DNA from 3 places in the Actinorectispora metalli genome. Region 2 is predicted to be linked to each of the others. Evidence: riboswitches for the same ligand, from Rfam matches in the RefSeq annotation. Region 2 holds a riboswitch; each other region holds the start of a gene.
The links. A riboswitch is a leader RNA that binds a small molecule or an ion and turns the genes downstream of it on or off. The one in region 2 is predicted to bind cobalamin.

Region 1 (9,481 bases), 930 kb from region 2:
CTACCGCGAGCTCATGGTCAGCGTGCACTACCCGGCCAGGGACGCCGAGCGTTTCCCGGCCGCTCCGTACTACTCGCCGGGTGAGGCCCGCGAGTTCGGCGAGGAGATCTTGAGCAAGAAGGTGCTCAAGGTGCCGCCGGGCTCGGTGGACTGGGCAGGCATGCGCGCCTCGGCCCGACTCGGCGCGCCGGTGGACCGCCGCGGCGGTCCGCGGCCGGTGATCCTGAACCTGCCGCTGCACTACCACCCGCGTGGCCTCAACACCGTGCTGGTCGAGCAGCTGGCCAGCCAGGGCTATGTGGTGGTCACGGTCGACCACACCCACGAGTCCAGCGCGGTGGAGTTCCCCGGCGGGCGGGTGGAGAAGGTCAAACCGCACGTCGAACCGCCGACCAGGCCGGACGGCAGCTGGGATGAGGAGAAGCTGCTCGTCCTGCTGCGCGAGACGATCAAGGTCCGCACCGCCGACGCCCGATTCGTGTTGGACCAGCTCACCGCGTTGAACGCGGGCTCCAACCCGGACGCCTCGCACCGTCCGGTGCCTGCCGGCCTGCGGGGGGCGCTGGACCTGCGCAGGGTCGCGGCCTTCGGCATGAACATGGGCAGCACCGCGGCCATCCAACTGGCCTACGAGGATCCGCGGGTCCGGGCGGTCGCCTCGCTGGCCGACGGGATGGACGCCGATCGTCCGCAGGCACCGGTCATCTCCACCGGGTTGGCCAAGCCGCTGCTGCACCTCGCGGTCGACGCGGTGCCCAACAACCACGTGAACAACCCCGGCTGGGCGGCGTTCTGGCGGAAGCTGTCCGGCTGGAAGCTGGATCTGCAACTCAAGGACTCGGGCATGGCCTACAACGACGCGGTCGGGCTGGTGCACTCGGTGCAGCGGGCGGGTCTGGAGACGCCCGACATCCCGAAGGTGGCGGACCCGAGGCGGTCGTTCGAGGTGCAGCGGGTCTACCTGACCGCGTTCTTCGACCTGCACCTGCGGCACCGCGACCGGGGGCTGCTGGACGGCGAGTCGCCGAAGTACCCCGAGATGAGCTTTATTCGCTGAGCCTCCAGGTACCACGGGGTGGGCGTTTGGGCCACGGGGCTGGCCTAAACGCCCACGGCGTTCCAGGATGATCCTGCTACCGACGAGTAGGAGGACGGTGTGGGCTCCGAGTACCCGTACTGGCAGGACGTGCCGACGAGGTGGAAGGACAACGACATCTACGGGCATGTCAACAACGCCGTGCACTACTCGGTGATGGACACCGTGATCAACACCTGGCTGATCGAGCAGGGCGGCCTCGACCTGCACGGCGATGGCCCGATCGGGCTCTGCGTCGAGTCGCACTGCGTGTACAAGGGCTCGCTGTCCTTCCCCGAGGCCTTCGCGGTGGGGTTGCGGGTCGGCAAGCTCGGCAACTCCAGCGTCCGCTACGAGACCGGGCTGTACCGGGCCGACCGGTCCACCCTGCTCGCCGAGGGCTGGTTCGTGCATGTCTTCGTGGACCGCGTCGGCCGCAAGCCGCGGCCGATCGAGGAGCCCATGCGCAGCGCGCTGGCGAAGTTGGTGATCGCATGAGGGTCAAGGCGGCGGTGCTGACCCGGATCGGGGCTCCGGAGCCGTACGAGCGGAGCCTGCCGCTGGAGGTCACCGAACTGCGACTGGACGGGCCCGGCCGCAACGAACTGCTGGTGCGCATCCGCGCCGCGGGCCTGTGCCACTCGGACCTGTCGGTGATCAACGGCTCCCGGCCGCGGCCGGTGCCGATGGTGCTCGGGCACGAGGCGGCAGGCGAGGTAGTGGAGACCGGGCCGGGCGTGGAGTTCAACCCCGGCGACCATGTGGTGATGTCCTTCGTGCCTGCCTGCGGCACCTGCCGGATGTGCCTGGCCGGGCGGCCCGCGCTGTGCGGACCGGGTGCGGTCGCCAACCGGGAAGGCACGCTGCTCAGTGGGGCGCGGCGCTGGTCGGCGCCGGACGGCGGCAGGCCGCACCACCACCTCGGGGTCTCCGCCTTCGCCGAGTACGCGGTGGTGTCGGCGCAGTCGGTGGTGCGGGTGAACCCCGGACTGCCGTACTCGATCGCGGCGTTGTTCGGCTGCGCGGTGCTGACCGGCGCGGGCGCGGCCTTCCACAGCGCGGAGATCAGCCCCGGCGAGCAGGTCGCGGTGTTCGGGCTTGGCGGGGTCGGCCTCGCGGCGCTGCTGGCCGCCAAGGCCGCGGGCGCCGCCACTCTGATCGCGGTGGACCTGGTCGAGTCCAAGCGTGAGCTCGCCCGGCGGCTGGGCGCAACGCACACCGTCGCGGGCGGGCCGGACGCGGTGGCGGAGGTACGCGAGCTCACCGATGGCGGCGCGGACAAGGTCATCGACACCACCGGCAGCGAACTCGTCCTGGCGCAGGCGTATTCGGCTACCCGCATCGGCGGCACCACCGTGACGGTCGGCCTGCCCCATCCCGACCGGCAGCTGGTGCTGCCCGCGCTCAGCCTGGTCGCCGAGGAGCGCACGTTGAAGGGCAGCTACCTGGGCTCCAGCGTGCCCCGCCGGGACATTCCCCGCTTCATCGAGCTGTACCGCGCGGGCCTGCTGCCGGTGAACGAGCTGGTCTCCGACCATTTGCGGCTGGACGACATCAACGCGGGCTTCGACCGGCTCCATTCGGGCGCCGCGATCCGCCAGATCATCGAGCTCTGACGGTCAGCGTCCTGAGAGAGCGCATCGGGTAAGGCCGCCCGGACCCGTTGCTCGTCGGGTCCGGGCGTCGGTAGCCGCGGTGGGTCAGCAGCCGCAGCCGTGGGAGATCTCGGCGCACGAGATCACCAGGGCGTGGCGGGCCGAGCCAAGGTCGAAGCAGTTGGGCTCGGTGCACTCGACGAAGCCGTTGGGGTGGAGCACCAAGGCGCCGTGGCAGTGGTCGAGATCGGTGGTGCAGTGCAGGCAGACCTTCGTGATCATGAAGCCTTCCTGGTTCGCGATCGCGTCGACCGGGCGAACCCGGACGAACCCTTGGCGATCGCCTTTTCCAGCTCGGCTCGGGTCATTTTCGACCGGCCCTTGATGTCCAGTTCGCGAGCCATCTCGTCAAGTTCGGCCTTGCTGAGCTTGCCGAGATCCTGCCGGGTGCGCTGGTTCGGGCGACCATTTCCGTCTGCCTTAGTAGCACTCTTCGGCTCGCTCTTCGTGGACCCCCCGCTTCCTCCGCGTGTCTGTTCGACGCTGCGGCGCAAGGCTTCCAGCAGGTCAACGACCTCGGTCGGCTCCGGCGGGGCCTCCTCGGCGACGATCGCCCTGCCTTCCTTCTTGTCCTCGATGAGCTTTTCCACCCGTTCGGTGTACGTGTCGCGGAACTCCTCGGGCTGCCATGGCCCCGCCATCGACTCGATCAGGCCCGTCGCCATGTCCAGTTCCTTGGGCTTGGGCTTGTTCGCCGATGGCACGATGTCCAGGTCGGCCGGGTCGCGGATCTCGTCGGCGAAGAACATCGTCTCCAGCGCCAGCACGTCCTTGTCGGCGCGCAGCGCGGTCAGGTACTGCTTGCCGCGCATGACGAAGGTGGCGATGCCCGCCCGGTTGCTCTTCTCCAGCGCGTCCCGCAGCAGGGCGTAGGCGCGCTCGTACTCGGGCTTGGTGGCACCCAGGTAGTAGGTCTTCTGGAAGTAGACGGGGTCCACCTCGTCGAGGTCGACGAAGGTCTCGATGTCGATGGTCTTGGACCGGCCGGGCGCGATCTCGTCGAGTTCCTTGGGCTCGACGATCACGTACTCGCCGCCGCCGATGTCGTGGCCCTTGACGATGTCGCCGAATTCCACCTCCTTGCCGGTGCGCTCGTTGACGCGCTTGTACCGGATGCGGTCGGAGGTGTCCCGCTGGAACTGGTTGAAGTGGATGGTGTGGTCCTCGGTCGCGCTGTACAGCCCGACCGGGATGTTCACCAGCCCGAAGTTGATCGAACCGGTCCAGATCGCTCGTGCCACTTCCGCCACCTCCAGCGTTTCTCGCCTACCCCAGATACAGACACCGACCGGCGGCAGAACTCATCGCCCCGCCAGGTCCTTGAGCCTTCTTTCCGCGTCTTCCACCCGCTGCCGAGCCTGCCGTGCCTTCCGGTCGGCCGCCTGCTGAGATCGTCGCGCGGTGCGCTGCACCCGCTCGGCCTCGGCTTTCTCCTCTTCGGCGGCGTCCAGTTCCTCGCGGATCTCCTCGATGCGCCCGGTCAACTCGGTGACGCGGCGGTCGAGGTCGTTGAGTTCGGCGGTGGCGTCCCAGCGCTCGCGTTCGGCGTCCTTGGCCTCCCGGCGCAGGGCGTCCAGTTCGCGGCGGCCCCGGTCCAGTCGCTCCTGCCGACGCCGTTCCGCGGCCTCCGCCTCGGCGTCCTTGTCGTCCTTGGCGGCCTTGCCGTCCTTATCCGGCTTTCGCCCGCGCAGCGATCGGTTCGGTCGCTTCGCGGGTTCCTCGCGTTGCTCCGGCATGGCGCCGGGCGCGAGCCAGCCGAAGCCCTCGTCCGCGCTGTTCATCGCGGTGATCAGCCTGCCGGAGGCCAGGGCCTCGGCGGCGTCGGGGTCGCTCAGGGCGGTGCTGAAGGTCTCCTCCAGCTCACGGGTGACCGACTCGCCGACCTTGGTGCCCGCGTTGCGGCCCAGTGCCTTGGCCTGCCGGACCAGCCCTTGGATCAGCTCGTGCCGCTGCTGGGAGAGCGTGCGCAGGCTGTCACCCGCCAGCGCGGTGTGGGCATCCCGCAGTGCCTCGCCCAGTTCGGCCAGCGAGCGCACCTCCGCCGGGTACTCGCGGCTGAGCAGGTTGGCCAGCCAGGCCGCGGTCGAGGGCCTGCGCAGCTTCCTGACCTGCTCGGCGAGCTTCGGGTCGCCGTTCTTCGCTGCTTGCTTGGCCAGGTCGTTGCGGACCGCGATGAAGTCATCGCGGGACAGCGAGTACAGCTCTTCCGCCACCGAATCGAGGTCCACATATAGCAATATGCCCGCTCCGAAGCGCTACCGCACTCGTCTCTTGAGGCGCACAGGCCATCGTGACCAGCCCCGACCGGAGTAACGCCCCCGGGAGCCGTGACCGCGCGGTTCCGTGGCGAAGGGAACCGCGCGGCCACGAGCCCTTGGCGCCTAGAACTCCTCGTCGAGGGCCACCGAGCCGGTGACGCCGACCTGGTAGGCGGAGACGCGGCGTTCGAAGAAGTTCGTGAGCTCCTGGACGTCTTGGAGCTCCATGAAGGCGAACGGGTTGTGCGCACCGTAAGCGGGCGGCATCCCCAGACGGCGCAGCCGTTGGTCCGCTACGTAGCGCAGGTAGTCGTGCATATCGGTGGAGTTCATGCCGGGCAGCCCGTCGCCGCAGACGTCGGTGGCGAACTGGAGCTCCGCGGCCACCGCCTCGTCCAGCATGCGGGTGACCTCAGCGGTGAGCTGGTCGTCGAACAGCTCCGGTTCCTCGACGCGGACGGTGTCGACCACGCTGAACGCGAAGTTCATGTGCATGGACTCGTCGCGAAACACCCAGTTCGTGCCGGTGGCCAGGCCTTGCAGCAGGCCGCGCGAGCGCAGCCAGTACACGTAGGCGAAGGCGCCGTAAAAGAACAGCCCCTCGATGCAGGCGGCGAAGCAGATCAGGTTGAGCAGGAACGCCCGCCGGTCGGCCTTGGTGCGCAGTTCGGCCACGTTGTCGATGGAGTCGATCCAGCGGAAGCAGAACTCGCCCTTGTGCCGGATCGAAGGGATGTGCTCGATCGCGGCGAAGGCCTGCACGCGCTCCTCGTGGTCGGGCAGATAGGTGTCCAGCAGCGTCAGATAGAACTGGACGTGCACGGCCTCCTCGAACAGCTGGCGCGAGAGGTATAGCCGCGCCTCGGGGGCGTTGATGTGCTTGTACAGGTTGAGCACCAGGTTGTTCGCCACGATCGAGTCGCCGGTGGCGAAGAACGCCACCAGCCGCTTGACCAGGTGGTGCTCATTGGGGGTGAGCTTGGCCAGATCGGCGACGTCGGAGGCCAGGTCCACCTCCTCCACCGTCCAGGTGTTGCGGATGGCGTTGCGGTACTGCTCGTAGAAGTCCGGGTACCGCATCGGCCGCAGGGTCAGGTCCATGCCGGGGTCGAGCAGCATCGTGTTGGTCACTGGCAGGCCTCGCAGATCTCGGGATTCTCAAGGGAGCAGGCGACGGCGGCCGTATCGGCAGGCTCGGCGGTCACGGTGGTGAGCGCGATCCGGGTGGCCGGGCGGGAACGCAGGTAGTAGGTGGTCTTCAGACCGGCCCGCCAGGCGTAGGCGTACATCGAGGAGAGCTTGCCGATGGTCGGCGCGGCCATGAACAGGTTCAGCGACTGGCTCTGGTCGATGAACGGCATCCGCGCCGCGGCCAGGTCGATGAGCGACTTCTGCGGCAGCTCCCATGCGGTGCGGAACAGCCGCCGGGTGTCCTCCGGCAGGAACGCCAGCGCCTGCACGGAACCGTCGGCCTGCTTCAGCGCATCCCGGGTAGCGCGGTTCCAGCGGCCCTGCCGCTTCAGTTCGGCGACCAGCCAGGGGTTGATCTGGAGGAACTCCCCGGACAGCGTTTCGCGTTTGAACGCGTTGGACACCACCGGCTCGACGCATTCCGAGCAGCCCGCGATGGAGGCGATGGTGGCGGTGGGCGCGATGGCGATCAGCAGCGAGTTGCGCAGCCCGTGCGCGGCGACCCGCTCCCGCAGCGCCGTCCAGCGGTCGGGCTGGGTGATCGACGCGCCCGCGAAGTGGTCGACGTGCAGGGTGCCGCGGGCGGCCCTGGTGTCGGCGTAGTTCGGGTGGGCACCCAGGGTTTCCGCCAGCTCGCAGGAGGTCTCGTAGGCGGCGAGCGCGATCTCCTCGGCGATGCGGGTGGACAGCGTCAGCGCCTCCGGCGAGTCGAACGGCAGCCGCAGCGCGAACAGGACATCCGCCAGCCCCATCACGCCAAGGCCCACCGGACGCCACTGCCGGTTGCTGCCCGACGCGGCCTGCGTCGGGTAGTAGGAGAGGTCGATCGTGCGGTCCAGGAACGTCACCGCGGTGCGCACGGTGTCGGACAGCCGCGCGAAGTCCACGCCGTCGGCGGTCAGGTGCGCGGCGAGGTTGACCGAGCCGAGGTTGCACACGGCGGTGGCCTCGTCGCTGGTCACCTCCAGGATCTCGGTGCACAGGTTGGACAGGTGCACCACGTTGCCGGGCAACGCGGTCTGGTTGCACGCGCGGTTGGACGCGTCCTTGAAGGTCATCCAGCCGTTCCCGGTCTGCGCCAGCGTCTTCATCATGCGGCCGTACAGGCTGCGCGCGGGCACCTGGCGGACGGCGATATCGCGGCCCTCGGCTGCGCGGTAGGCGCGGTCGAACTCCTCGCCCCACAGGTCCACCAGCTCGGGGGTGTCCTTGGGGTCGAACAGCGACCACTGGCCGTCGGCTTCGACGCGGCGCATGAACTCGTCGCAGACCCACATCGCGAGGTTCAGGTTGTGGGTGCGGCGGGCCTCGTCGCCGGTGTTGTCCCGAAGCTCGAGGAACTCCTCGACATCGGCGTGCCAGGGCTCGAGGTAGACGCAGGCCGCGCCCTTGCGGCGGCCGCCCTGGTTCACCGCGGCCACCGAGGAGTCCAACGTGCGCAGCCACGGCACGATGCCGTTGGAGCGGCCGTTGGTGCCGCGGATCAGCGAACCGCGGGAGCGCACCCGGCTCCAGGAGATGCCGATGCCGCCCGCGTACTTGGACAGCCGGGCCACCTCCCCGTAGCGCTGGTAGATCGCCTCCAGTTCGTCGCGCGGCGAGTCCAGCAGGAAGCAGGAGGACAGCTGGGGGCGCCGGGTCCCGGCGTTGAACAGCGTCGGTGAGCTGGGCAGATAAGCCAGCCTGCTGAGCAGGTCGTACAACCGGGCCGCCTCCGCGACCGTCTCGGACAGGCCTGCCGCGACCCGCAGCAGGAAGTGCTGCGGGGCCTCCAGCACCTGCCGGGTCTCCGGGTGACGCAGCAGGTACCGGTCGTAGACGGTGCGCAGCCCGAAGTACTCGAAGCGGTCGTCGGCCTCGACGCGGACCAGGTCGCACAGCGCGGCGGCGTTGTCGGCGACGAAACGGGCGGTGTGGTCGGCGATGAGGCCCTCGGCGTGCGCGGCGGCGACCGAGGACGGGAAGTCCACCGCGCCGCCGTCGGCGGCCTCCTGGCGGATCAGGCCCGCCAGCAGCCGGGCGGCGAGTTTGGAGTACTGCGGGTCCTCGCCGATCAGGTCGGCCGCGGCGCGCACCGCGAGCTCGGTCGACTCGCGGCGGCCGGTGTGCGGGGTGCGGCCCCTGCGGACCGCGTCGACCACCCGGTCGACGTCCACATCGGACAGATCGGCGGCGTGCGCGGCGATGTCGCCGGTGAGCACGTCGAGATCGGAAACCCCGGGTGCCGCGATGGCATCCGTGACGGTCACTGCTCTCTCCTCGCGAGCTAGACGAAAGCCCGGGGCGCGAGGAGCACAACGGCTGATGAGGGCGCGACAAAACCCCAGCCGTCGCGGGTTTTCCCTCGAAACCCAGGACACGCGCACGCACCTCGCGTGCGCACCGTCGGCAGGTCTTCGGACTCGCGGGCACGTGCCGGTCGGCCGACCGGCACTTCCTACTGACCGTCGCTTCCCGTGTCGCTCACACAGTGCTTCGTTGACGGCGGTCGTTCCCGCTCACCGCTGCGGGGCAGTCCCGGTTTCGCACCGGGTTCCCTGTTGGAGAGCTGTCGCTCCTTGCCTCGCCCGGTCTGGCTGACCGGGCGAACCAACGGCAAGGGTGATCATACATATAGTGGCGCCAGAAAATCTGACCACTACCTGTTGGGTGTGTCGCGCTCCAAACGGCTCGTGATCAGCCAGTCACGCCTTGCAGACTGGGCAGGTAGCCGTGCCGCTGTCCGGCCGCGTTGGGGTGGTAGGACTCGTTGCGGTTGGTGAGGCTGAGGGTGTTGATCCAGGCGGGCGAGCCGCAGACGCCGTGGTGGTCGAACACCCAGCGGGTGTCCACGAACCGCACGCCGCTCGCGGCGGCCTGCTCCTGCATGACGGCGGCGAGCGTGTCGGCGCCGCGGTTGAGCATGGCTCGTTTGGCCGCGCTCAGCGTGGCGGCGCAGCCGTTGGATGGCGTGAACAGCCTCGGGTAGCCCAGCACCACCACATGGGCGTTCGGGGCCCGGCCCTTGACCTCGGCGAAGAGCCGGTTCAGGTTGCCGCGCAACGGACCGCGGGCATTCGCCTCGCCTTGGGCGACCGCCTGCTCGCAGGCGGCCTCGCTCTGTAGGTGGCAGGTGGTCAGCACGTCGACGAAGCCGATGTCGTTGCCGCCCGCGGTCATCGTGACCAGGTCGGTGCCGCCGTTGAGCGCACCGAGTTGGCCCGCGACGACCTCGCCGGTGGTGGCGCCGGAACAGGCGGCGAAGGAGAACGAGCCCACCTGGTGCATGTCCTTCCACAGCACGGGATACGCCTTGGGGCTGC
Region 2 (9,481 bases):
CCGCCACCCCCATACCCCGTCTGGCGCCTCTGCCCCGCCTACAGCGGCTGGATCTCCGGCGGCGGTTCGCCATTTCGCCAGCTTCTCCCCTGTGTGACCAGACGTTCCCCATATTCGGGCCGCGGTAAGCCGTTGTTCACACGTTGCGGGGCAGAGGGATTCGGCCGCCGGGGCAGGGATTCCCGGCGGCCGATTGGTAGTGAGGTGGCTTGCTCGCAGGTCAGCCCTGCTGGTCGATCCACGCCTTGAAGGCGGGCACCTTCTCGGAAATGGACGGAGCCTTGGCACAGTCCGCCTGGGTGACGCCGCCACGGACGACGGCGCCTGCGAGTTCCCAGCGGCCGTTGACCTTGACCACTACTGGGCCACCGGAGTCGCCGTAGCAAGCGCCGTGGCCGTTCGGTCCGCCGACGCACAGTTCGAGCTCGGGTACGAAATTGGCGACGCAGCCGGTGACCAGGGTGGTGTCCAGTTCTTGCACTATCTGCGGCGCGGTGTCACAGCCTGGGGTCGGGCAGGTCTGGCCGTGGCCGATCATGCGGACCGCGGTGTCCTGGGCGAGCGGGTCGCTGGTGATCGGGATCGGCGTGGACGTCGCGTCACGCTCCAGCTTAAGAATGGCGAAGTCGGGCTTGGTTCGCGCGGAGCCGACGACCTGGATCTCCTCGCCACTGTCCAGCGTGCGGCCGCCGACGCGGACCGAGGTCACGCCTCTCACGCAGTGCGCGGCGGTCACGACGCGGTTGGCCTTGACCAGCGAACCGCCGCATTGGAACCGGCCGTCTTTGGAGAACAGCTTGACGTGGAAGGGGTAGTCCTCGGTGGCATCGCGGCCACCGACGATATAGGGGTTGTACTCGGAGCTGTTATCGGCGACAGCGGATGGAGCGACGAATAGCGCACCGGCGAACACTGCCGCCACGAACACTCCGACTTTACGAAGCAACATCGAGACTTCCTCTCTACAGACGCAAGGGCACCGGGACGGACAGGAATTCGCCCCGGCGTTCTATAGACGTCGATCACATTTCGATAAATACGCAATCAGCCTGAGTTCGAACGATAGGACTTGCCGTCCGGTTTCAGCCATAGCGACTCGGCATAATTCTCACGTCGATACCGCCGGGACTCAACCCAACACTGCATTCCACCAGGCAAAACCCGATCAGATCGCCCGCCGAAAAGAGCACGCTCGGGGGTCACAACAATAGGGAGTGTAATCATTGGCAGACCGACAACGGTCCCGTCGATCGCAGATCACGGGTCCTTTACAAAGGCGGTAGTGGTGCCGCCGGGCGGGATGGGGCAAACGATCTTCGCGATCGAAGAGCCCTTGAGAGCGACCACTGTTTCGGGAGTCGTCTACCACTGTGGGATTCATCAAGCGGATTTCGCGATGGCCCTATTGGTGACCGATCACATGGTTCGGGTGGCCACTTTGAGTCATTTCCCAATGCGCTGCTCGGCGCGCGCCGCGCATCATCTGCCTACTGGCGGCTAGCTGGAGGCAACGATGCCACGACAGCGCGGGATCGGGACGGCAATCGCAGTGGTGGCGATGCTGGCGGCATTCGCGGTGCCCGCCGTGGCCGGGAAGACGCTCGACTACGTCGCGCTTGGCGACTCGTCGGTGTCCGGCAGCGGGGTCCCGATCCAGGACGACCTGGTGTGCACGCGATCGCGCCGCAACTGGCCTGCGGTGGTCGCGAACCGGCTCGGCGCCCGGCTCACAGACGTGAGCTGTGGCGTCGCGACAGTGGCCGACTTCTCCGGGCGGCAGTTCGGGTTCGTCGCGCCGCAGTACGACGCGCTGCGGCCGGACACCGATCTGGTCACGCTCACCATCGGCATCAACGACATCGGCCTCGTCCCCACCGCGCTCGGCTGTCTCAACGTCCTGCCGGAACCCGCGGGCACCTCGTGCGCCGACAGGCTGACCTCGGGCGGCGTCGACTCGGTGTCGAAGAAGATTCAGGCGTGGGCACCGCGACTGGGCACGGCGCTCGAGGAAATCCACCGGCGGTCACCGAACGCCGAGGTGATCGTGGCCGGCTACGGGACCTACATCCGCAAGGACGGCTGCCACCCGAGGCAACCGATCTGGGCGAGGGACGCGAATTACATGCAGGCCAAGGTCGATGAGCTGAGCGCGGCCATGCGCACGCAGGCCCGCGCCCACGGGGCGACGTTCGTCGACTTCGCCCCGGTGACCGTCGGACACGACACCTGCGCGCCGATCGGCACCCGGTATCTGGAGGGTCTGGTCCCGTCGGTCCAGCCGACCGCCCCACTGCACCCGACGGCAGAAGGTTTGGCGGCCTTCGGCGCAGCGGTCGTCCGGGTCTTCGGGTCCACCACCAGCAGCTCGTCCGACGTCGCGCGCCAAGCCTCGGTGAAGTCGTGTACCACCCGGTCCCGGGTCGCCCGCTGCGCCTGCGCGCGGGCGTGCGGCACCCGTTCCGCCTTCGTCGCCGGGCCGGGCCGGGCTACCCGCACCGAGATCAGGTACTCACACGGCAGGCGGAACGGCAGCGTCGGCGAATCGTGCTCCCTCTCCCGCGCCAACAGGGACTCGTCCGGCTCCTTGATCTCCACGTCGTCCGGTGCCCGCCACGCCAGGTACTGCGCCACCAGCCGGGGATGGTGCGTGCCGCTCGTGACCCGCCGCCCGTGCATCCGCAGCACACCCGGATCGACACCCGGTTGATCCACCAACCGCCACCGACGTCGTCGCGGCCCCACCGGTGAGCGGCGGTCACGAGATCGAAGCGGCCCACGCATGGAACAGATCACTCTGGAGATCGGGCGAACTCGTCTGCGCCCCAGGCGAGATCGCCACTTACCTGCCTTGGGCCTGCTGGCGGTTGTCGGCGCCGCAGTGTGCGCAGTCCTGATCATCGCCCTTGCCGGCTGGTTGCACGGTGCCATTGGCAATGGCCGCCTCTGCGGCTGCCCTTCTGACGCCGGACGAAGCCGGGTTGCTGGGCTTGTTTTAGCTGCCTCGACGGATCGAGTGCCCGTGGCCTCAAGTCCGGCGTCTCATGGGCGCACGGTGTCTTTGTGGCGGCGTAGCCAGTCGAGGTAAACGGGGCTTCGGCGCACGGCCGCCTGGTACACGTTCTCCGCCGATCGGATCAGGCGTGCCGCATGGGCATCGAGTGGGTTGTCCTGCCGCCATACCAGCGCGTGACGCAACCACAATGGAGCGTGCTCCAGCGGCACGACGGTGATGCCCGGGGTGTGGCGGAAGGTCGCCTGGCCCACTCCGATCGCGTGTGCGTGCCTGACCAGATCGGTCATTCCGCCCAACTCTGCTTCGAGCCGTAGCCGGGGGACGAAGCCTGCCGCGGCGCAGATTTGCGCGAAGTACTCGCGGAAGCGGTTGTCATCGGGTGGACGCAGCACCCAGTCCGCACCGGCAAGATCGGCGAGGGCCACCTGGGTGGCTCTGGCGGCAGGGTGATCGTCGGCGACAAGCACGAACATCGGTTCCGTCACCACGGTGTGCCTGGTGAGGCCGGCCCGCAGCGGGAGTTCGAAGCCAGGAAACTCGGTCAGGGCGGCAAGGTCCAACCGACCCGCCCCAACCAGGTTGATCAGCGTGCTGTTCGATTTCTCGGTGCGCATGTTGACTTCGACGCCGGGTACGAGCTCGCGCAGATGAGGCAGCAGGCCGGCAGCGAACGGGCTCTCCGCCGCGCCATAGCGAACCAGGCGCGAGCTCACGCCTCGCTGGCACGATGCCGTGTTGATCTCATCCAGCACAGGTAGCACGACATTCGCCCTGGCGAGTAGGTAGCGGCCGAGCTCGGTGGGCCGGGCTCCCTTGCGATCGCGGATGAACAATTCCCCGCCGAGGGCCTGCTCCAGCCGGTGGAGTTGACGGGAAAGCGCGGGTTGCGGCAAACCGAGAGCGGCCGCTGCTTTCGTGAGGCTGCCCTCGTCGGCAATGGCGCGAACCACCCGCAGGTGTCGTCCCTCGACTTCCATACCGTGAGGGTATGGGAAATAGGCAGTTGTTGTACTTCAATCGGTCCTAAATCCTACTCACAGGGCATGAGTCGGTGCCGGTATCCCTGTAAGTAAAGGAATCGTTAACGTGAAAAGCAATGCATCGTTGGTATCCAGACTGGTTGCGCTGGTGGCCACTGTGGCCGCGGCAGTCGGGGTGACCATCGCGGCCGCGGCGTCGTCCGCCGCGGCCGAGCCGCAGGCGGGGTTCCGCCATGTGGCCACCGGCCTGTGTGCCAGCACCTACAACACGTTTGGCTCATTGTTGCTGGACACCTGCGACGAGCACTCACCGAACCAGGCCCTCGGCTACAACGAGAGCACCAAGCGCATCACCCTCGGATCCACGATGTGCCTCGATACGCTTCTCTCACCCGATCAGAGTGACAACGTCATCTTCCAACACTGCTCCGGCCTTCAGGGCGACCGCGGAGTGTGGCACCGTGGCGACGGCACCTTCGCCGTGGAGCACGACGGTCGGCGGTACTACCTCTGCGGAACGCAGCACGGAAAGCATCTGAGCGTGGAAACAAGCATGACCGCGAACTGCAAGTGGAACACGAACTGAGCACACTGCCAACGGCGGAGACAACGCATTGCTAGCAGCCGCATAGCAATTCAGCTTGTTCGGCAACCTCAATTCCCATTTGAGGTTGCCGAACAATATATTCCTATCGCGCACACCCCGATCACCGTCAACCAGGAAATCTCAACGTTCGGCGATCAGCCGTCGAGGAGTCGATGTCGTCGATGGCGAGGTCGGGTCTTAGGCGATGCACGCGGGGCCGCAAGCGGTCGGCGAAAGACTCCCCGGAGACCTCCGCCCGCGCCTCCGCCACCAGCATCGGGTGCACGGGCTGATACTCGGTGCGGGGCCGCCCGAAATACCCGACTGGACACCTGGCCCCGCAGAGCACCGGTCAACCGGACCTGCTGTCCGGCCTGGTTTCGCACAGAGGCGAGAGCGGCAGTGATAGCCCGATTCGCCGCAGTTCGCCAGTACCGTCGGGTCGGGCCAACACCAGCTCCTCGGGTCGTTCCAACACGCCGGCGACTCCGATGACCACCGCGTCGACCGCCATGGTGTGCCGAGCCTTCACCGCATCACAAATTTCCAGAGCTGGTCATCTGCCCTGAAGTTGGGGTTCGACCAAGCTCAGATGAGACCTAGTGAGATGTACTTCCCATCATCTACATGTGGGGCACCGTCATGCGCTCCTGTGCGCGCGGTGTGGTGACTTGCTCGGCCGCGATGCGAGCACCGGTGACCCATCCGGCATCGTACGGTGACCTTGGCGGGCTAGTGGATTGCTACGGTCGGAGGGCCGCGGTGATCGGGAAGCCGGTGTGAGTCCGGCGCGGTCCTCGCCACTGTAATCGGGGAGCACCCCTCGTCTGCGCCACTGCCCAGTATTTCCAGTGCCGGGTGGGAAGGCCGAGGGAGCGTTGATCCGGGAGTCAGGAGACCGGCCGCGGCGACATGCAACCGTTCCACGAGAGATGGAAGAAGGTTTGATCGCCATGACGTCGCCTGCTCTCAGTCGACAGCCCGCGATTTCCGTTCCGATCTGGGCCTACCTCCTCGCCGTTGTCGGGCTGGTGGTGGCCTACCTGGCGCTGCAGGAAAACGGGCTGCTGCTCGCGGCCAACGCCCAGGTGCTGCACGAGTTCTTCCACGACGGCAGGCACGCGCTCGCCGTTCCGTGTCACTGACGGGACGCCACATGACAGACAAGACGCTGTCCTTTGGCGCCCTTTTCCGCAGCACGCTGCTCGGTGGTCTGGCCGCCGGGTTGGTGGCCGCGCTGGTCTCGCTGCTGGTCGTCGAGGTGCCGATCCGCAAGGCGCTGGCCATCGAGGAGGCCCGTGCCGGGGCGGGTCACTCCCATGCGGAGGCCGGGGCGGGCCATTCGCATGCGGAGGAGTTGGTGTCCCGGCCGATGCAGATCGTCGGCGGGATGCTCGCGGTGCTGATCGTGGCGCTGGTGCTCGGCGCGGTCTTCGCCGTCGCCTTCGCGCTGCTCAGGACCGGGCTGCCGGGCCGGACCGACTTCGGTCACAGCGTGGCCCTCGCGACCGCGGGCTTCGTGGCGGTGGCGCTCCTCCCCATGATCAAGTACCCCGCCAATCCGCCCGCCGTCGGTGATCCGGAGACAGTCGACCAGCGAACGCTGTTCTATTTGGCGTTCATGGCCGCGAGCGTCGCCGTGGCACTGTTGGCGCTCGCACTGCATCGCAGGCTGCCCACCACCTGGCAGGAGTCCCTGCGCGCGACCGTGACCGCGGTCGTCACCGTGGCCGCGTACGCACTGCTGATCATCGTGTTCCCGGCGAGCCCGGACACGATTCCATCGGACGTGCCCGCGGCGGTGATCTGGGAATTCCGCCTCGCCTCACTGGCGGAACTGGCCGCACTCTGGGCCACCCTCGGACTGGTCTCCGGCCTACTTCTGGAACGAGCGACCGGCACCCGCTCGGATTCGGCCAGTGCGAGGTCCGTGGCCGCGCTCTGATCCGACAGCGGACCGAAGTCGTGCGGCCGTCGACCATCGACGCCGCACGGCTTCGGTCTTTCGGGGTCGCGGCGGCAGGCCGCGCGCCTCCCTCGCTCGGCGCACAAGCGCTGGACGAAGGACTTGACCTCGGTGTTGCCCTGCGTGGTCTTGGTCTGGCCCAAGTCCCTGTGCACCAACATTCCGCGGAACTGGGCATGATGCCGCAGGTTGAACCACTCCACTTCGGTCGCGAAAACCAGCGGCTCGGCGACCCGCGTTCTTAGGCCACGATCGCGGGATAGAAGGGTTCTGCTGGGGCGCCTTGGGCTACGTCTTCGCGGGCCAGGGTGATGCGGCGGACGGCTTCGGTGAGTTGGTCCGGCGCCGCGGTGTAGGGCAGGCGGAGGAAGCGTTCCAGGGTGCCGCCGAGGCCGAAGCGGGGGCCGGGGACAAGGCGGACGCCGTGGGCGCTCGCGGCCCGGACCAGCGCGGTGCTGATCGGGGCATCCAGTTCCACCCAGAGGGAAGCGCCGCCGGGTGGTACCGCGAAGCGCCAGTCGGGGAGGGCCGCGCGCAGGGCCGTGGTCAGTGCGTCGCGGCGTTCACACAGTGCCTTCCTGCGCAGCCCCAGCAGATCATCGGAGTCCCGCAGGAGTTCAAGGGCGACAAGCTGATCGAGCACGGGACCGCACATGTCGGCGGCCAGCCGGATGGGCGCGATCCGTTGCAGCACAGCCGGGTCGGCGCGGATCCAGCCAATGCGCAGCCCACCCCATAGGGGTTTGCTCAAGCCGCCCAGGGTGATCACGCGGCCGCGGCGGTCGAAGGCGGCGACCGGGGCGGGCATGGGCACGTCGTCGAGGCAGAAGTCGACGAAGCTCTCGTCGATGACCACGTCGGTGCCCGCGGCGTGGGCGGCCTCGACCACCGCCCGCCTGCCGGGCTCGTCCATGAGGTGGCCGGTGGGATTGTGGAAGTCGGGCAGCAGGAACGCGAGTCGCGCCCTGGCCCTGGTGATCGCGTCGGTCAGCGCCTCGATGTCCCAGCCGTCGTGCGGCAGGCCGTAGCCGACCATCCGGGCGCGGGCCACCTGTAGGGCCTCCAGCGCGTTGGGGTACGTCGGCATCTCGGTGAGCACCGCGTCGCCGGGGGCGACCAGCAGCCGGAGCACCAGGTCCAACGCCTGCTGCGCGCCGTTGGTGATCATGATGTGGGCTTCGGTGGTGGGCAGGCCGCGTCGTTCATAACGCGCGGCGATCGCGGCGCGCAGTTCGGGCAGGCCGAGCGGGAAGTAGCCGTGGGAGCCCGCGTAGACATGGATGTGCTCGGCGGCCTCCCGGATCGCGTCGGCCAGCCGCGGCGGCGCGGGATGGGTCGCGCAGCTGAGGTCGATCACCTCGCCCTCACCGGTGGCGACCCACTGTCCGCTGGGGTGCACCTCGCGACCGGGCGGCAACGCCGTCCAACTGCCCGCGCCCTTGCGGCTGAGCAGGAACCCGGCGTCGCGCAGCCCGCTGTAGGCGGCGGTGATCGTGTTGCGGCTCACGCCGAGCACGTCGGCGAGTTCGCGTTCGGCAGGCATGCGGACGCCGGTCGCCAGCCGGCCGTCGATGATCAGGCCGCGCAAGGCGATGGCCAGGGTGAGGTATGTGCTACGGGCGGCACCGGTGTGCCAGTTCGCGAGCAACCGGGCCAATTGGGAACCGCTTGCTCGAGTATTGGCACCCATATCAGGCCACTTTCTTGAGATTGGCTCTCCAAATCGTGGAGATTGGCCCCCAGAGTGGCTCCTATGGGCCTCAAAGACAAGGTGTCCGGTCGGAAAATGCCCCGGCGACTGATCCAACTGTTCCTCGGTCTGGTGCTCTACGGCTTCAGCATGGCGATGATGGTCGAATCGAGCCTGGGCCTCGACCCGTGGGACGTGTTCCATCAGGGCCTCGCCGAGCACACCGGGCTGCGTTTCGGTTGGGTGGTCAACATCGTCGGAGCAGTCGTGCTGCTGCTGTGGATTCCGCTGCGGCAGCGCCCGGGCATCGGCACCGTCAGCAACATCGTGGTGATCGGCTTCGCCGCGGATGCGGGCCTCTATCTGCTGCCCGTACCTGAGGATCTGTGGCTGCGGGCGGTGTTCCTGGTCGGCGGCATCGTCCTCAACGGAATCGCCACCGGCGCCTACATCGGCGCCAACCTCGGCCCTGGGCCGCGAGACGGCCTGATGACCGCTTTGGCCGCTCGTGGGCACTCCATCCGCGTGGTGCGGACCGCCATCGAGGTAACCGTCCTGGGAGTCGGCTACCTCCTCGGCGGCACCGTCGGCCTCGGCACCGTCCTGTACGCGGTCGGCATCGGGCCACTCGCGCACATTTTCATCCCGCTGCTCAGCATCAAGAACGCGCCGCGCGCAGCCGCACCTGCCGAGTCGTCCGATCCCGGCCTTGGACAACAGCCGCGTGGCAGGCTCGACTCACCGAAGGCGGCACCATCGACGTCGAGGAGCACGACGGGCAGTCGCACCGGCCTGACCACGCATTCGCCGAGCACCAGACGCGATCTTCCCGTCTCCCAGGAACACGATGGGCCCTTGGCTACCAGCCGCCAGTCCCTCGGTATGGCGGGCGAGCGGGTGCTGCCGATGGCGATGGGCGAGGAGTTCGGCCCCTCCGACGGAGAACCAACGGCGGCGCCGAAGCCCGCCGACTGATCGGCCCATTGCACCGCGGGGCGGCAGGCCCGAACCCAGCAGGGCAGGTGCGGTGATCCCCGGGACGTTCCGGATCTCCATCATCCATCGGAGAAGGACTCACCGACCGGCGTGGCCTCCGCCGTCGCGGCGGGCTGCATGACTCGGGAGTACCTGCCGTACGCGCTCACGCCCTCGATCCTGTGGGCGCCCCATGCCGTCGACGACGGACTACTTGCCGCCTGGAGACGAGCGACGCGCCCTTCGCCGCGGTCACGCGGCGACGCCGGGT
Region 3 (9,481 bases), 1.2 Mb from region 2:
CCCGGTTGGACGTCAGGAGCCACAGCGTGCCGTCGGGCGCGACCACCGCGTCCCGCAGCCGGCCGTAGGTGCCCTGGTACATCGCCTGCGGGTTGCCGACACTGCCGTCGGAGTTCAGCGGCACCTTCCACAGCCGGGTTCCGCGCAGCGCGGCCACGTAGATGCTGCCCTTGTACACCGCGATCCCGGCGGGCGAGGCCTGCGAGGTAGACCACGTGCGCAGCGGGTTGGTGTAGCGGCTGTCGTTGCAGGGGCCCTCACAGGTCGGCCAGCCGTAGTTGCGGCCGGACTCGATCCGGTTGAGCTCGTCGAGGCGGTTGTTGCCGTGCTCGGAGGCGTACATCCGGCCCGTGGGGTCCCAGGCGATGCCCTGCACGTTGCGGTGGCCGAGGGTGTAGACCAGCGAACTGGCGCCCGGGGCGGGCTTGCCGTCCGGGGTCATGCGCAGGATCTTGCCGCCCAGCGAACTCGGGTTCTGCGCGTTGGACGAGTTGCCCGCGTCGCCGGTGCTGGCGTAGAGGAAGCCGTCCGGGCCGAAGCCGAGGCGGCCGCCGTTGTGGATGCTCGCCTTGGGGATGCCGGTGACGATCGGCTGCGGGGTGCCGCCGAGTGTGGTCCTGGCGATCCGGTTGTCCGAGGACGAGGTGTAGTAGACGAAGATCGTCTTATCGGTCTCGTAGTTGGGGGACACCGCGATGCCGTGCAGCCCGCCCTCGCCGCTCGGGGCGACGCCGGGAATGCGCATGGCCTCGCTGACCTGGCCGTTGCGCACCGACACCACCCGGCCACCGCGTTCGGTGACCAGAGCGCTGCCGTCGGGGAGAAACGCCGCGCTCCAGGGAACGACGAGCTTGGTCGCCACCACCCGTTCCGCGGCTGGGCCGAGATTGTCGGCGGGCACCGCGGAGGCGCTGGGGATTGTTGCCGCGATGGCGGCTGCTGACACAGCTGCGTAGGCGGCCCAATGACGCAGGGAAGTCATTTGCCCTCCTCCAAGCGGTCGCAGGGTACGACCGCGCGGGAAAACGCTATGAAACTGTCAGTACACCGAAACACGCCCGCCAGGACTTCGCTAGGTCCGCTTGGACTAGACCAGTCGGCGCACTCACTCCAACGGGGGTGGCGTGCTGGGAAAACGGTTCTTAGCGTTGGGGCAAAGCCCCTGCCGCTCTGGAGGAATCGTGTCGACACCCACCAAGCCCGCCAACCGCGCCGCCAACGACACCCAGTCGAAGCCCAAGCCGCGCTGGGAGAAGCCCGACTTCGCGACCGTCGAGACCGCCATGGAGATCACCGCCTACGCCGCCCGGCGTTAACGGGCACGCCCATTCAAATGCGCCCTCCGGCGTGCCATCCTGGACGCCCTGTTGTCCTTGACAGACCTTGACACCGAGGGGGCGGGATGGCACCGATCGCCGCGCATACGGTTCCCCGGCTGGCCCCCGGTGTCAGGCTGCGGTACGACCCGGTCCGGGCCTGTCACGTGCTGCTCTACCCGGAGGGCGTGCTGGTGCTGAACCGGACCGCCGCCTCGGTGCTGACGCTGTGCGACGGGGTGCGTTCCGTCGGCACCATCGCCGAGGACCTCGGCGAGTCCTATGAGGACGCCGACCCCGACGAGGTCGCCGACCAGATCCTCGAACTCCTGGACCGGTTGAAGGGCCTCCGCCTCATCGACGCCGCCGAGACCGCCGCCTCCTGAGGGCGGTGTCAGCGGCGGGCGGCGGGCAGGCCGCAGTCTCCGCACATGCCCGCGCCGGGGACGCGGTAGTACAGGCAGCAGTTGCGGCGGCGGAACGCGGTGATGCCCGCGACGTGGTGGAACACGCCGCTGCCCTGGAGCGGCGGCACCGCCAGCAGGGCCTCGGTGAGCTGGATCGCCGGGCCCGCCGGGAACGGGCTCGACTCCAGCATGCGCGTGACGCCCGCCAACGAGGACGCGGCGTTGCCCCACATGAGGTTGTCGGCGAGCCGCACCTCGGCGCGGATGGCGGTCAGCAGGGGGCGGAGGTTGCGGTCGATCACCTGCTCGACGAGCAGGGCCGCGATCCGGTCGCGGTCGGCGCCGGTGAGTTCGGCGGGTGCCCGCGTGCCTGCCCAGGGCAGTTCGGTGCCCGTCAGGGCTTGGGCGTGCAGGGCGACCGAAGCGCCGGGCGCGGCCCGCCAGCGCAGGGACCGCGGGTCGAGGTCCGGCAGTACGCCACGGGCCAGGGCCGCGCCCAGCGCGGGCGAGAAGATCCTGGCGGCGTGGCCCTGGAACAGGATCGAGGCGGCCACCCGGCGTTCGGCGGTGCCCATGCGCCGGGCGAAATCGTCGATCAGCCCGCCCAGCTGGTCACCGGAGTACAGCTCGGCCAGGGTGCCGCCGCGTTCGCCGTCCCGGCGGCGGCCATCGGTGCCGACCTCGAAGAACGAGCCAAGCACGGCGATCTCGCGGAACGCCTCGGCGACCAGACTCACACCGGCACCTCGATCTCGCGGAGCGCCTTGGCGTCCAGGCTCACGCCCGCAGCTTCCACGGCCATCCCGCTCATACTGGCTCCTCACGCAGCCGAAACGAGCCGGTGCCCGCGTCGAAGGCCAGCTCGGGGGTGTCGAAACTGGCGGCGATCAGCCCCCGGTCGGTCAGCTCGGCGGGCGTCCCGCTGTGCAGCGCGCCCGCGCGGTCGACCAGCCAGGCGTGGTCGGCGACGCGCAGCGCCAGTTCCAGGTCGTGGGTGGACACCACGATGGTCAGCCCTTCCTGCCGGGCCAGCCTGCGCAGCAGACCGAGCAGCGCCACCCTGGACGGCGCGTCCAGGTAGGCGCTGGGCTCGTCTAACAACAGCATCCTCGGCTGCTGGGCCAACGCCCGCGCGGTCAGCACCCGCTGGCGCTCGCCGTCTGACAACTCGCCGACCAGCCGGTCGGCCAGCGCGGTCACGCCGACGGCCGTCATCGCCCAGTCGACGACCTGCCAGTCCTGCTCGTCCAGCGCGCCGAACAGCGAGGTGTGCGGGTAGCGGCCAAGCCCGATGAGCTCCCGCACCGAGAGCAGCCCGACGTCGATCCGCTCGGTGAGCACCACCGCGATGCGCCGGGCCCGCTCGGCGGGGCTCAGCCCGTCCAGGGGCTCCCCGGTCAGCAGCGCCCGGCCGCCCAGCGGTCGCTGCAACCCGGCCACCGTGCGCAGCAGCGTCGACTTCCCGGTTCCGTTGGGGCCCAACAGCACGGTGAGCCGCCCGCCGGGCGCCTCCGCGTGCAGGTCGGCCAGCACGGTGCGGCCGGGGTAGCCGACGCCGAGCCCGTCCAGCCGCAGGCTCATGTGACCGCCCCCGCCGCGAGCCGCTTGCTGCGCAGCAGCACGGTGACCACGATCGGCGCGCCCAGCAGCGCGGTGACCACGTTCAGCGGCAGCACCGCACCCCCACCGGGCAGCGCGACGGCGATCGAGCAGGCCAGCGCGATCACCGAGCCCATCAGCAGCGTGGTGGGCACCAGCACCCGGTGGTCGGAGGTGCCGACGGCGATCCTCGCCAGGTGCGGCACGGCGATGCCGAGGAAGGCGACCGGCCCGCAGAACGCGGTCACCGCCCCGGCCAGCAGCGACGAGCTGACCAGCGTCAGCGCCCTTGCCCCGCGCACCGGCAGGCCCATCGTGCGGGCGTAGCTCTCGCCGAGCAGCAAGGCGTTCAGCGGTTTGACCATGAGCAGCCCGATCAGCAGCCCGGCCGCCACCGTCGGCGCGAACACGGCCAGGTCGGACCAGGTGTTTCCGGCGAAGCTGCCCAGCCCCCAGGCCAGGAACTGCTGGGCCCGTTCGGGATTGGTCAGGTTCAGCAGCAGGCTGACCACGGCGCTGGTGGCCGCGCCCACCATCACCCCGATCACCAGCAGCGTCACCGCCGAGCGCACCCAGCGGGAGAGCACCAGCACCCCCGCGAGCACGACACCAGCGCCGAGCGAGGCGGCCAGCACCATGCCGATCCGGCTGGTCGGCGCGAGTCCCGCCGTGAACATGCCGCCGACGCTGACGGTGCCCATGATCGCCAGCGCCACGCCGAGGCTCGCCCCGGCGCTGACCCCCAGCACGTATGGCTCGGCCAGCGCGTTGCGGAACAGGGTCTGCAACTGTAGGCCCGCGACGCCCAGTCCAGCGCCCGCCAGCGCGGCGGTGATCGCCTTGGGCAGCCGGACCGTGCCGATCACGACCTCCCAGCGCGGATCGTGCGTCGGCAGGCCGAACAGCACCCGCACCGTCTCGTCCACCGGGACCGAGACCGAGCCGATCGCGGTGGCCAGTACCAGTCCGATGCCGGTGGCCAGCAGCAGTCCCAGCAGCGTCAGCCTGCGCCGCAGCCGGGTACCGGCAGGCAGGCCGTTGGTCACGGCCGCGGCACCGGGCGGTAGAAGGCGAATTCGTGTCCCGGCGACAGCTCGGGGTGCAGGATGGCGACCAGGTCGCCGAGCACGAGGTCGGGCCTGGTGACGCCGCGCTCGTAGTAGTCGGTGCCGCCCGAGGGCGTGGTGACCTTGGCGTTGGTCCACACCGCACCGGACTTCACGGCGGCCAACTCGGCGTAGCGGCCGTCCTCGGCGATGGCGTCGGCGGTGGTGGCCCAGGTGCGGTCGACCAGCCAGACCGGGGCGGCGCCCGCGGCGGCGAAGACCGTCTCGAAGTCCAGCTTCAGGCTGGCCGTCTCCGGCCGGTCCGCCCACGGGTAGCTGCCGCCCGCGTCGGCCAGCAGCGTGCCGAGGAAGCTGCCGCCCGCAGGCGCGACCCAGGTGCCCTGGAGCATCACGCCGGGGAGCACGGGCGTCTTCTGCGCGCCTTTGGCCTTGGCCGCGGTGCTGTTGTAGTCGCGTTCGATGCGGTCGAAGGTCTCCCGCGCCGTGGCCTCCGAGCCGGTCAGCGCCGCCATGGCCTTGAGCCACTCGGCGCGGCCCAGCGGGGTGGCCTCCAGCCATTCGGCGTTGGGCAGCACGGGGATGCCCGCGTTGCGCAGCGCGCCGTAGCCGGGGTCGTCGAAGCCGCCGGTCATCAGCAGGTCGGGCTTGGCCGCGATCACCTTCTCGGCGTCCAGCTGGTTGGCGGGCGCGTACTCGGCGACCTTGCCCGCGGCGATGCGTTCCCGCACGGCGGGCGAGATCACGAAGCTCGCGCTGGACACGCCGGTCAGCACGTCTACCTTGTCCAACTCGGCCAGCAGCGGGAGGTGGGTGGTGGAGGCGGAGAAGAGGCTGCGGATCGGCGTCTGCACGACCGGGGCGTTCGCCAACTCGGCGGGCAGCGTCGGCTTGGGCGCACCGCAGCGCAGCAGCACGTAGGACTCCGGCTTTCCGCCGGGGTAGGGCTGGTTGACGGTCAGCACCTGGTAGCTGCGGTGGTAGCTGAGGCTGAGGTTGCGGGCATGCCGAAGCTCGGACTTGACCGGGAAGTAGTCGGTCGAGGCATCGAAGGAGGTGATGCAGTCCTGGCCGTTGACCGGTGCGGGCGCGCCTGCGCCGCCCGTGCAGGCGGTCGAGCCGATCAGCACCGCCGCGGCCAGAGCCGCGAGACGCCCCAAGGGTGCCGACATGGTTGCCGCCCTCTCTCGGGGAAGTCCGCCCCGATGTCCGTGGTGAGGAGGCGAGTGGCTCCAGTCTCCTGGCTGCCGGATCGACACGTTCCCGGCCTTCCCATCCCCTCGAGGGGACAGTGGCTGTCGGTGGGTTCGTTCCCCGGTCACAGTGGCGGCACCGCGCCGGATTCACACCGGCTTCCTGGTTGCCATCGCCTGCTTTCATCATCGCATCCCGCTGCGGCGGTAATGCGAAACGGGTAATGCGCGACGCGGTCGAAAGCCCACCAGACCGGACACAAATTGATCACAACAAGATCACAATGTGTATTGGGCGCGACCGTTTGGGCGCGTCGCACAGATCACTTCAGGGTGAGCGCTGGACAACGCAGGAGAGGCCGCCGAGTCGCCTACGCCCAGGCGACTCAGGCAAAACCGCAGGTGAGGCGGGTTCTTCTCTACCGAGACCCGCGCTGTGCCCCCGGACGGATTCGAACCGTCACTTGGACCCTTTTAAGGGGCCTGCCTCTACCGATTGGGCTACGGGGGCGGAGCGCAGCCTAGAGGCTCAAGCCCGCCGAACGGGAGCGAACGCGAAAAATCGCCCCAGCCGGACCAGTGGGAAGGAGTCCATTCGACCGCGGGCGTAACCGCCGACGCCTCGGCGTTACGCCATTCCAGCGCCTGAAGATAATTACGAACTGCGCCCGTCCAACGCTCAGCTTATGTGACTTGTTTCACGAAGTTGTTCGAACTTCGTGGCGACCCAGTCATGCAGCAGGTCGGAGACGTCGGTCCGGTCGGCGCGGTGCTCGAACCAGCGCCAGTCGCAGTTCACGTTCACCTCGAGGAAGACCGGCTTGCCGTCCACGACGAGCAGGTCGAAGGCCGCGACCGACAGCCGCCAGCGCTTGGCCAGCCCGAGTAACTGCTCCCCGAGGAACGGGGGCACCTCGGTGGGTTCGACGCTCACCGCGTCCGGGTCGACCCAGAGCTGGGCCGGATCGTGCTTGACCACCCGGTAGGCGAACAGCTCCTCGCCGATGACGAACACCCTGAGCTCGCCGTCGGACTTCAGGTACTGCTGCACGATGACCGGTGCGGGTTCCGGCGTCTCACTCGCCCTGCGGGCGTCCAGAGGCCGGGGAAACAGGCCCTGTAGCGAGCCGGGCTTGGGTTCGAGCAGGTGGTGGCCGATGGTTTTGACGATGCACCGCCCGCCGCCCGGCCTGCTCCGCCCCGGCCGGGTGGTGACGGCGGTGCGGGGCACGTCCAGTCCGGCCGCGGCGGCGTCGGAAAGCTGGGTGAGCCGGTCCAGGGTGCTGCTCGGCTGGTTGGGGTTGACCTGGGCCCAGTCGGTGCGGCCCGCCAGCCAGTTGACCACCGCCCGCCACTGGTCGATGGCGTAGGCACCGTTCATCGTGCGAGGGTCGACCGGGATGGCGGTGACGTCGAAGTGGCGCCGCCACACCAGCAGCGGCCGCAACAGCCTGCGGTCCAGCTCGAGGATGGGCGCGTCGGTGTAGATCGTGAGATCGAGGTCGAGGCACCGGTCGGCATCGATGCGGGCCATCCTGATGCCGCGCTCGGCCAGCGCGAGGGAGAGCTCGTTCATCTCCATATCGGCCGCCCTGGACAGCACCAGGACGCAGGGCAGCGGATTGCCGCTGGGGTCATCGCCCGACAGGCCCTGCCGGTGCACCTCCTCCTGGAAGTCCAGGCAGGTGTCGGCGGCGCGGAAGAAGTAGTCCTGGCCCTGCAACAGCAGCGGCACGGACTTGGAATTGCTCCCCTGACGCGACGGATCGGGCGGGTGCGGGCCGTCCTCCCGCTCCCGCCCGATCTCAGTCATCAGTCATCCTTCTTGCGAAAGATCTTCTGTGCTCGGGCATACTCTGCCGCGAAGTCGGCGAGCTGACCGTCCTTGAGCTCGCCCTTGCGGATCCGAGCAGCCATTTCCTCGATGGACACCGGGTTCACCTCGTCTCCCCAGCGCTCTCACGCTTTCAGGTGATGATCCCCTATTGCGTCAGACTACGGTAACAGAGCGTCAGAGAACGCATAGCCTGAGGTCATAGGTGAGACAGGTTTTTGTGACCAATTCGACACCTTTGAAGAATATTCGCATCGAATGGCCTAATGCTTTGTGACCACTGAGAGCGACGCTGACCCGCAACCGCCAAGTGGGCTACCCAGAGCCTACTACTCTGTGTAGTCCATCTTTGAGCTCTCAAACACTTCGGTCAGCTGGCAGCGGCCCGGGCGAAGTCCGCCTTGGGGTCGTTGATCTGGCCCAGCGCCACGACCTCGCGCTGGAACAGCAGCGCCAGCATCCAGTCCATCACGATGCGGAACTTGCGGTTGAAGGTCGGCATCCGGCTCACGTGGTAGGCGCGGTGCAACAGCCAGGCCGGGAAGCCCTTGATCTTGATACCGAAGATCTCCGCGACACCCTTGTACAGCCCGAGGCTGGCCACCGAACCCGCGTAGGCGTGCTTGTACGGCTTCAGCTTGGTGGACCGGATGCTCGCCACCACGTTGTCCGCCAGCACGAAGGACTGCCGCACCGCGTGCTGCGCCGACGGGCTGCACGTCGCCTTGGGGTCCTCCTCGACGCGGGTCAGGTCCGGCACCGCCGAGCAGTCACCGGAGGCGAAGGCGTCCAGGCTGCCCTCCACGTTGAGCTGCGCGGTGCAGCGCACCCGGCCCCGCTCGTCCCGCGGCAGATCGGTCTGCGCCAGCACCGGGTTGGCCTTCACACCCGCGGTCCAGACGATGGTGTCGGTGTCGAACTCGGTGCCGTCGTCCAGCACGACGTGGCCGTTCTCCATGGTCTTGACCCTGGTGTCCAGGAAGACCTGGATGCCGCGCTCCTCAAGCCGCTCCACGGTGTAGACGCCCAGCGGCGCGCTCACCTCGGGCATCACCCGGCCCGCGGCCTCAACGAGCACCCAGCGCATGTCCTTCGGCTCGATGTTCTCGTAGTACCTGCTGGCGTAGCGGGCCATGTCCTCAAGCTCGGCCAACGCCTCGATACCGGCGTAGCCGCCGCCGATCACCAGGAAGGTGAGCAGCCGCCTGCGCAGTTCCGGGTCGATGGTGGAGGCGGCGAGGTCCAGCCGCGAGAGCACGTGGTTGCGGAGGTAGATCGCCTCGCCGACGGTCTTGAACGCGATGCCGCGCTCGGCGAGGCCGGGGATCGGCAGCGTGCGGGCGATCGAGCCAAGCGCCACGATCAGCACGTCGTAGCCAAGCTGCTCGACGTGCCCGTCCGGCACCTCGACGGTGGCCACCTTGTCCGCGTGGGAGACCTTGGTGACCCGCCCGGTGAGCACGTGGCAGCGCTTGAGCACCCGGCGCAACGGAACGACGACGTGCCGCGGCTCGATGGAACCGGCGGCGGCTTCCGGCAGGAACGGCTGGTAGGTCATGTGGGGCTGCGGGTCGACCACGGTCACGGAGGCCTCGCCGCGGCGCAGTTTCTTCTGCAGACGCAGGGCCGTGTACATCCCGACATAGCCGCCACCCAGGATCAGGATCCGGGTCGGCTCAGAACGACGTGCTGCCATGGCTTCATCGTCGCACCCATCAATATGCGGGGCTTGCCAACCCGGCCCTGTTGTGACCCCGGTCGCCGGTGTCCTTCACCACGCTGACCTGCTACGGGACGTTGAAGAGCCGGTCGGCGACCTGCACTGGATCAGACCAACTGGACGCCGACGTGCGCATACTCACGGAGTACCCTTCGCCGCTGTGCGATCCATGACCGTTTCCTCCGCGGCGGCAGCTGCGTGTCTTCACCGCGGCTCCGATGACAACAGGAAAAGCAGGACGCCCGCACCCGGACGCACCGCGAGATCGACCACAGCAGCCAATACAACGGATGCGTCCCTGAAATGGGTCCAGGCAGGAGTCCATGCGTCGTACAGCGTCTGAAAGCG

Region 1: another riboswitch for cobalamin. It lies ahead of ACU6XJ_RS07205 (ribonucleoside-diphosphate reductase subunit alpha); the one in region 2 lies ahead of ACU6XJ_RS02900 (CbtB domain-containing protein).
Region 3: another riboswitch for cobalamin. It lies ahead of ACU6XJ_RS08395 (ABC transporter substrate-binding protein); the one in region 2 lies ahead of ACU6XJ_RS02900 (CbtB domain-containing protein).

What each region holds. Positions count from the first base shown of each region.
Region 1 is NZ_JBREYE010000001.1:1,564,349-1,573,829, forward strand. Features, by position in the region: gene ACU6XJ_RS07170 (alpha/beta hydrolase) at 1-1,057, shown strand, start outside; gene ACU6XJ_RS07175 (acyl-CoA thioesterase) at 1,157-1,573, shown strand; gene ACU6XJ_RS07180 (zinc-binding dehydrogenase) at 1,570-2,691, shown strand; gene ACU6XJ_RS07185 (hypothetical protein) at 2,776-2,952, opposite strand; gene ku (non-homologous end joining protein Ku) at 2,949-3,971, opposite strand; gene ACU6XJ_RS07195 (hypothetical protein) at 4,032-4,958, opposite strand; gene ACU6XJ_RS07200 (ribonucleotide-diphosphate reductase subunit beta) at 5,112-6,119, opposite strand; gene ACU6XJ_RS07205 (ribonucleoside-diphosphate reductase subunit alpha) at 6,116-8,428, opposite strand; cobalamin riboswitch at 8,550-8,788, opposite strand; gene ACU6XJ_RS07210 (SGNH/GDSL hydrolase family protein) at 8,856-9,481, opposite strand, start outside.
Region 2 is NZ_JBREYE010000001.1:630,954-640,434, forward strand. Features, by position in the region: gene ACU6XJ_RS02880 (S1 family peptidase) at 221-949, opposite strand; gene ACU6XJ_RS02885 (SGNH/GDSL hydrolase family protein) at 1,514-2,707, shown strand; gene ACU6XJ_RS02890 (LysR family transcriptional regulator) at 3,040-3,990, opposite strand; gene ACU6XJ_RS02895 (hypothetical protein) at 4,169-4,579, shown strand; cobalamin riboswitch at 5,309-5,500, shown strand; gene ACU6XJ_RS02900 (CbtB domain-containing protein) at 5,533-5,724, shown strand; gene ACU6XJ_RS02905 (CbtA family protein) at 5,736-6,524, shown strand; gene yczR (MocR-like transcription factor YczR) at 6,787-8,202, opposite strand; gene yczE (membrane protein YczE) at 8,332-9,210, shown strand.
Region 3 is NZ_JBREYE010000001.1:1,826,695-1,836,175, forward strand. Features, by position in the region: gene ACU6XJ_RS08365 (PQQ-dependent sugar dehydrogenase) at 1-982, opposite strand, end outside; gene pqqA (pyrroloquinoline quinone precursor peptide PqqA) at 1,182-1,316, shown strand; gene pqqD (pyrroloquinoline quinone biosynthesis peptide chaperone PqqD) at 1,403-1,702, shown strand; gene ACU6XJ_RS08380 ((2Fe-2S)-binding protein) at 1,711-2,460, opposite strand; gene ACU6XJ_RS08385 (ABC transporter ATP-binding protein) at 2,531-3,304, opposite strand; gene ACU6XJ_RS08390 (FecCD family ABC transporter permease) at 3,301-4,368, opposite strand; gene ACU6XJ_RS08395 (ABC transporter substrate-binding protein) at 4,365-5,558, opposite strand; cobalamin riboswitch at 5,607-5,803, opposite strand; tRNA gene ACU6XJ_RS08400 (tRNA-Leu) at 6,017-6,090, opposite strand; gene ACU6XJ_RS08405 (ATP-grasp domain-containing protein) at 6,259-7,392, opposite strand; gene ACU6XJ_RS08410 (NAD(P)/FAD-dependent oxidoreductase) at 7,784-9,109, opposite strand.